Regions from separate parts of the Cytobacillus mangrovibacter genome, predicted to be linked through region 2. Evidence: predicted binding sites of a transcription regulator. Region 2 holds the regulator's gene; the other holds the start of a gene.

Region 1 (4,217 bases), on a different contig from region 2:
AAGAGGGGTATACCCTGAGTTCGAATTAGGAGTACAAATCCTCGATGAAGAAGATGAATTTAAGTTCGAATTTGATATTTTAGATTCAACCAAGCTTTGGCCGGAGGAAGATATCCCAGTAAAATTGATAGGCAAGATGACATTAAATCGAAATGTCGATAATTTTTTCGCTGAAACAGAGCAAGTTGCCTTTCATCCAGGTCATGTTGTACCAGGAATTGATTTTACTAATGACCCTTTACTGCAAGCCCGTTTATTTTCATATACTGATACGCAACTCATTCGTCTTGGCGGACCGAATTTTCATGAGCTGCCAATTAACAGACCGGTATGTCCCTTCCACAATAATCAGCGTGATGGATATGGACGTCAAACAATTAATATTGGGAAGGTCAATTATCATAGAAACTCATTAGCTGGAAATACCCCAAGCACAGCGAGTGAACAGGAAGGCGGCTATGTCCATTATCAGGAAAAGGTAGAGGGCAAGAAAATCCGCGCTAGAAGCGAAAGCTTTAAGGATCACTTCTCACAAGCTACGCTATTCTGGAACAGTATGAGCAAACCCGAAAAAATGCATATTATTGATGCTTTTAGCTTTGAACTTGGAAAAGTGAAAAATGAATCAGTAAAGCAGCAAGTTGTCGATATGTTTGCTAATGTAAGTCTGGAATTGGCAACAGCATTTGCAATCAATATCGGAGCCGTCCCGCCAAAAGGTGGTGGATCTGATATAAAAAAGACTTCACCAGCGCTTAGTCAGGAAAATACTAAGAAAAAGCCAGATACACGAAAGGTTGCAGTTATTCTTACAAATGGATTTAATGGGCATGACGTGAAATTAGTGTTGGAAAAATTAAAAGCTAATGGAGTGTTGGCAGAAATCATAAGTGAAAGGCAAGGGAAAGTGAGAGGTACTGGTGGAATAGAACTGACAGTTGACCATACCTTCTTAACGACAGATTCGGTTTTGTTTGATGCAGTTTATATTGTCAGGGGCAGTAGTGATAGTAAGAAGTTTAATAAAGATGCTGCATACTTCATATATGAAGCATTTACCCATTATAAGCCTTTAGGTGCCACGCATGAAGGAAAGCAGTGGCTGGAATCGGATGGCATTGGGGATGGCGTAGGTGTGGTCATGGCAGATGATATGGAATGGTTTACAAGTGAATTTATTAAAGCTATAGCTGCTCATCGCTTTTGGAATCGAAAGTTGGTTTGAAAAAATGCAGATCGTTTATGGTGTGATTTGCTAAATCAACACCATAAACGATCTGTGTCATTTGTACTTTATTCTATACTACAATAAACAATAGGACAGTTTTCACAGCCAATTTCATCCTTCAAAAATTTAAGGTCATGAACGGTAATTTTCCCCTTTTTTATGGAGATTATCCCCTCTCGCTTTAACTCATTTAAAAGTCGATTCGTACTTTCTCTTGATGTTCCACAAAAATTGCCAAGCTCCTGGTTGGTTAAAGGCAGATTAATCAATATGCTGCCGTCACTCTTTTTGATCCCGTAGCTATTGGTCATACGTATGATTGTTGAGTATAATGCACCCTTTTTTCCATTTAGTACAAGGTCACGGAATTTGGTTTGTGTCCTGCGGAAATGGTCGCTCATCCATTTCATAAATTCAAATGCGAGTGCACTATTTTGAAAGAGTTCCCTTTCAATAACCTCACTTTTAATTACGGCGATTTCACCCTCTTCAAGGACAAGAGCGCTTAGAAGGTATCTTGGTGAATGGGTAAATAAAGTTAATTCACCACAAAGATCATTATCGCTGCATATTCGCAAGGCTAGTTCCCGTCCATCCTTCGTGATCTTGCTTATTTGGATTTTTCCAGAAATAATCAAGTATAATTCTTCTGCTTTTTCCCCTTCTTGAAATAAATACTGGCCTTTAACCGTTTTAATTGTACGATCAGCAAGATGAAGAAGTTCTTTTATCTCAATTGAGTGTGTTGGTTTCATTGGTTGAGCCATATGCTTCCCACCTTTTAATAATAAATCTATCCGTGTTGTTAACTATATATTAACATAGATAGATGTGAAAACGGTCTGTACAAAACTGTGAAGAATTTATGAACATCAAATAAAATGTGAACCTCTTCACATCTTTAAATCCTCAATTTTTTTACTATGTACTCAAATAAGGATTTTAAGTATCCTGCTTTGGAAAAAGGTAGGGTCGAAAGGGGAACTTTCAAATGAAAGCGAAAGCGATACAATTACCTCTTCAAACATTTAGTTTAATTGGCGGCTTCATGGTATGGGTTATTTTGTCAGCATTAATGCCATTTATTAAAGAGGAAATCCAATTATCCGCTAATCAATTAGCATTAGTAACAGCCATCCCTGTTGTACTCGGTTCCGTGTTAAGAATTCCAATTGGCTACTGGACCAATCGTTTTGGTGCGAGAAAACTATTTTCAATCAGCTTTATCTTGTTGTTATTCCCAATCTACTATATTAGTATCTCGAACTCATTCACTGACTTGCTTATAGGCGGACTATTCTTGGGGATAAGCGGGGCTGTGTTTTCAGTAGGAGTTACATCATTACCAAAATATTATCCTAAGGAACGCCATGGCTTTGTTAACGGGATTTATGGTGTTGGAAATGTTGGAACAGCGCTAACAACATTTGCTGCTCCGGTGATTGCGACTCAAATAGGATGGCAAACAACTGTCCAGCTATTTTTAATTATTGTATTAGTTGTAGCAGTAATAAACTTTTTCTTAGGGGATAAGAATGAACCAAAAGTTGTTACACCGCTTAAGGATCAAATCAAAAGTGTTTATAAAAATGAAAAATTATGGTGTTTAAGCTTGTTTTATTTCTTAACTTTCGGTGCATTTGTTGCATTTACAATCTATTTGCCAAATTTCCTCGTGGCACATTTTGAATTGGATAAGGTAGATGCCGGATTACGAACAGCAGGATTCATTGCGATTGCAACTTTTGTCCGTCCATTAGGCGGCTGGCTAGGTGATAAGTTTAACTCCTTTAAGATTTTAATGCTTGTGTTTGCTGGGTTAACTCTATCAGGAATCTTATTGGCATTCAATCCTACATTAACGTTTTATTCTATCGGATGCTTGACTATCGCTTTCTGTGCAGGCATTGGGAATGGAACGATCTTTAAATTAGTACCGATGTATTTTTCAAAACAAGCAGGAATTGTTAATGGAATTGTTTCTGCAATGGGAGGTTTAGGCGGGTTCTTCCCACCGCTGATGCTTTCATTCTTATTTAATCTGACTGGCCATTATGCGATTGGCTTCATGGCATTATCACAAGTAGCATTGGCTAGCTTAATTATTGTTATGTGGATGTATTATCAAGAAAAATTAGATTCTTCTAAGAGTCAATCCTTTAATGGCATGAGTCAGTTATCACAATAGTATTTATTAATATAGATGTAACGATTGCTCTACTTTTTGTGGCAATTGTTACATCGTTTGCTTTTAACCTAACTAAGTTCGCCCATTCATTGGACATCTATCCTGCATACATTACAAGAGAATGAATAATTAAAGTGGGGGGATGAATCAAAGATGATGAATCATAGAAACAATCACGGCGGGCATCATGGAGGGGGTCACCACGGCGGAAATCATGGTGGAGGTCATCATGGTGGAAATCATGGTGGAGGTCACCATGGTGGAAATCATGGAGGAGGACATCACGGAGGGGGTCACCATGGCGGAATTAACCAAGGGTTTGGCGGTATTGGAGCACCATTTTTAGGCGGGGTGTTAGGTGGACTAACTGTAGGAGCGTTGGCATCACCAGGCATTGGCTATGGTAGTTACCCGTATCCGTATCCATACCCAGCACCATATCCATCTGCTTATCCAGCACCTGTACCTTATCCAACGCCTTATTACCCTTATGGGAATTATCCATATTAAATAGGAAGAAACAAGGTTAAATAAACTTTAATGCACCTTCTATATAAGTTGGTGCTATTTTTATTGTCTTAAATTTTTTTTCATATAAAACTTAACAAATTGCCGGAATAGGTATAATATAATTTAGTGGGTACAAGCTTGTACTAATTTGATTTATTGATAATCTGAAATCATATTTAATTCATGATTATTATTTCTCAATAAGGTTGTTGGAGTTTCACTTTATATAACTATTTTTCCTAGATTTAATGTTGAAAGTGAGTGTTCATTATGGGACGTAAGTGGAATAAT
Region 2 (4,217 bases):
AGTTAATTAAGCAATAATAGCAAGAATATCGTTTTCGCGTAGGATTAAGTATTCTTTGCCTTCGAATTTAACTTCTGTTCCAGCATATTTTGAGAAGATAATGCGGTCGCCGTTAGCAACTTCAAGGGCTACACGCTCACCATTCTCAAGAACGCGGCCTGTACCAACAGCTACAACTTTACCTTCTTGAGGCTTTTCTTTAGCAGTGTCCGGCAAAACGATGCCGCTTGCAGTTTTTTCTTCAGTTTCAACAAGCTCGATAATAATTCGATCACCTAGTGGTTTTAACAAGTGAAACAACCTCCTCAATATATATGTAATATTATTTATTAGCACTCTATCTGTCTGAGTGCTAACACAATTATTATATTAAAGAATATGAATTCTATTTGCAAGAGTGAAGCTCAACTTTTTTGTAAAAAATATTCATGAAAGCTTCTAAATGTATATTGCTATAATAATTAAAATTGGTACTGAAAGCTTCTAATTGAAACATAAACCCTATTATGAGTAAAATAGATGTATATGAACTTGACCAACTTTTACTAAGGAGACAAGATATTGAAAAAGGAATACTGGATTATTCTTATTACTTATATTGCCATGCAATTTTCGAGTATCATTGGAGTTCCACTGCTCGTCTATGCAGGCGATTTGATGGGTAAAAATCTTGAAGATATGCAAATACTTGCGGTAGCCTATTGGATCGTTATTAGCTTCACCATTACAATAATCATCACCTTAGCACTATTGCGAAAAGAGATGAAGTCAGTCCGAGAGCTAAGAGATGCATCATCCATCTCTTCTTCTATCGCTTGGGCAATTGGCGGAGTTTTTCTAGCCTTTTTTGCCCAAACTATTGCAGCAAACATTGAAAACCTGCTTGGAATTGAAATGGGATCTGAAAATACACAAGATATCATGATGCTAATCCAAACTTTCCCAGCCGTTATCATTGTCAGCTCAATCATTGGACCTATACTTGAAGAAATAGTTTTTCGAAAGATCATTTTTGGCGCACTTCATAAACGGTTTAATTTCTTCTTATCTGCTTTATTCAGTTCAATTATTTTTTCACTGGCACATACAGAGGTTGAGCATACCCTTTTATATTCAGCTATGGGCTTTACATTTGCTTTCCTTTATGTCAAAACAAAAAGGATTATCGTTCCTATCTTTGCTCATGTATCCATGAATACATTTGTTGTGATAATCCAATTAAATCAGGACAAAATTGAAAACTGGCTAAAGGAAATGGAGAAACTTCAAGCCTTTATTGGAGGATTACTATGAGAAGAACACCACTTTTTTCTGGCATTATTTACATCATCCTTGGACTCCTTTTTACTTATTTAGCTACTCAAAACATCCAAAGGGAAAATGGCTGGGGCCTATTCACAGTCTTTCTCATTATTATTGCTACCTTTGACCTTGGAAGTGGCCTCCGTATGGTTGCCTTTCATTTCAAGTGGCAAAAGGAACTAAAAAATAAATGAGCCTCCGTATTGGGGCTCATTTTTTATATGCTTTTACTCTTCTTTTTCATCCACAGTCGGATAATGCTTTAAAAAATAGATAAGTGATTGAAGCTCGACAGCTAGGTCAATATGATGAATCCGAATCGTAGACGGAACCGATAATCGGGCTGGGGTGAAATTCAATATTCCATTTACACTCCCCTGAACAATCCGATCGGCAATCGATTGGGCTGCAATGGCGGGAACAGTTAATATCGCTACTTGAATATTATGTTCCTTAATGATCTTCTCCAGATCATCCATATGATAAACCGGGACATCTCCAATGGTTGTGCCGACTTTATTCTTGTCTACATCAAAAGCTACTTCTATTTTTGTATTATTATTTTTGAGAAAATTGTAGTTTAAAAAGGCTGTACCTAGATTTCCTACACCAATAAGCGCTACCTTTGTCAGCTCATCCTGATCCAAAGTCTTCCGAAAAAAGGTCAGAAGATAATTGACATTGTATCCATATCCCTTTTTCCCTAATGCACCAAAGTAGGAGAAATCCCTGCGGATGGTTGCAGAATCAACCTTTACTGCCTCACTTAGCTCTGCAGATGAAACCCTCTGTTTGCCAGAAGAATGTAAATTTTTCAGGAAACGGTAGTACAAAGGGAGCCTTTTTGCAGTTGCTTGCGGAATTTTCACTGTTTCATTCGACATTTTTCATCCACTCTCCCGAAGTTCCATTATATCGTATCTCTTTTATAGTCCCCATTTTTGCCGCCAGTTTTTTCAACTAGATAGGTTTTTCCTATTATCATTCCTTTATCGACTGCTTTACACATATCATAGACAGTTAAGGAGCAAACAGATGCAGCTGTTAGCGCTTCCATCTCTACCCCAGTATTTCCCTTTGTTTTAACAGATGCAGTTATTAACAAAATATATTCCTCTTGATCTATTTTCCAAGAGAAGGAAATATCCACTCCTGTCAGTGGAATTGGATGACACATCGGGATTATTTCCCATGTTTTCTTACATGCCATCACTCCAGCAACCTGAGCAACTGCTAGAACATCTCCCTTTTTCATTTTATTTGAAGTAATTTTTTCGTATATTTCTTTGTTTACGGTAATACTTGAATGAGCAATTGCGGTCCGAACAGTTTCAGGCTTATCACTAACATCGACCATTTTCGCTCTTCCTTCTTGATTAAAATGAGTAAAATCCGTCATATAGAAACACCTCTCAACAAAATGATACACTATTTTTATCCATTTGTATGTACTTTGTGCAATCCTACACTTTCACATAATCATCCATTATTGCCCATCATATATGAATGGGTTACACTTACTCTATACTATAGAGGTGAAGAGAATGATTTTATTACAAGTAAACCAGTTAAACAAAAATTTTGGTGCTGATCCTATTTTATCGAATATAAAGCTAGAAGTACAAACGAGAGACCGAATTGCCCTTGTTGGTCGAAATGGAGCTGGAAAGTCCACGCTGTTAAAGATCATCGCTGGACAAATATCTTATGATTCCGGTGATATTATTAAACCAAAAGACGTAAGAATTGGCTATCTTGCTCAAAATACTGGCTTAGAGTCTGATCGATCCATTTGGGATGAAATGTTGACTGTATTCGAGCATCTTCAAAATCAGGAAAGAGAAATACGCTCGCTAGAGAAACGTATGTCTGACCCAGATGCATTAAGGAATCAGCAAGAATACGAGAGGATTCTATCGGAATATGACAGACGCCAAGTCCAATTTAAAGAAGAAGGCGGTTATCAGTATGAATCAGATATCCGTTCAGTCCTCCATGGATTAAATTTCCATTCTTTCAGTTATGATACGAAAATATCTACTTTAAGCGGCGGACAGAAAACAAGGCTCGCTCTTGGTAAGCTCTTATTAACAAAACCTGATATTTTAATTTTGGACGAGCCTACCAATCATTTAGACATTGATACATTAACATGGTTAGAGCAATACCTGCAGGGATATGATGGAGCCATTCTAATCGTCTCTCATGATCGATATTTTCTAGATAAAGTCGTTTCACAGGTTTACGAGTTGTCCAGACTTTACATCCGTAAATATACTGGAAATTACAGCGCTTATCTTGATCAAAAAGCAGCAAACTTTGAACACGAAATGAAGGAATATGAAAAACAGCAGGAGGAAGTGGCAAAGCTTCAAGATTTTATTCAGCGCAACCTTACACGTGCCTCCACGACGAAAAGAGCTCAAAGCCGAAGAAAACAGCTTGAAAAAATGGAAATGATCGATCGGCCGCTAGGGGATGAAAAATCAGCCTCTTTCGGATTCCAAATTGATAGGCAATCAGGGAATGAAGTGTTGAAGGCTAATTCTATTGCGATTGGTTACCGTGAGGAAGAGATTTCAAACAATATTTCCTTTCGGATCACAAGAGGAGAAAGCATTGCTCTTGTCGGACCAAATGGTGTTGGGAAATCAACATTATTAAAAACAATTATTGACAGATTTTCTCCAATTGCCGGTCATTTTCAGCATGGGTCAAATGTTTTCATCGGATACTATGATCAGGAACAGGCTGAGCTTTCATCGAATAAACGTGTTTTAAATGAACTATGGGATGAATTTCCCTTAAAGCCCGAAAAGGATATCCGGACAGTGTTAGGAAATTTCCTCTTTTCCGGTGATGATGTATTAAAGAATGTCTCCACTTTAAGCGGGGGAGAAAAGGCTAGGCTAGCA

Evidence for each region. Region 2 encodes Rex, which represses fermentation and respiration genes when NADH is low (regulators of the CRP and FNR family bind a similar motif). Its sites were predicted from a motif close to TTGTGAAATATTTCACAA; they were not measured.
Region 1: the regulator Rex is predicted to act here: its motif matches at 2,110-2,127, upstream of ACFYKT_RS05855 (nitrate/nitrite transporter).

The regions. Positions count from the first base shown of each region.
Region 1 covers NZ_JBIACJ010000002.1:484,623-488,839, forward strand. Annotated here, with positions in the region: gene ACFYKT_RS05845 (catalase) at 1-1,225, shown strand, start outside; gene ACFYKT_RS05850 (Crp/Fnr family transcriptional regulator) at 1,294-1,995, opposite strand; gene ACFYKT_RS05855 (nitrate/nitrite transporter) at 2,220-3,416, shown strand; gene ACFYKT_RS05860 (hypothetical protein) at 3,570-3,926, shown strand; gene ACFYKT_RS05865 (YebC/PmpR family DNA-binding transcriptional regulator) at 4,197-4,217, shown strand, end outside.
Region 2 covers NZ_JBIACJ010000016.1:54,123-58,339, forward strand. Annotated here, with positions in the region: gene groES (co-chaperone GroES) at 7-291, opposite strand; gene ACFYKT_RS19890 (CPBP family intramembrane glutamic endopeptidase) at 562-1,293, shown strand; gene ACFYKT_RS19895 (YdiK family protein) at 1,290-1,496, shown strand; gene ACFYKT_RS19900 (redox-sensing transcriptional repressor Rex) at 1,530-2,186, opposite strand; gene moaC (cyclic pyranopterin monophosphate synthase MoaC) at 2,213-2,701, opposite strand; gene ACFYKT_RS19910 (ABC-F family ATP-binding cassette domain-containing protein) at 2,847-4,217, shown strand, end outside.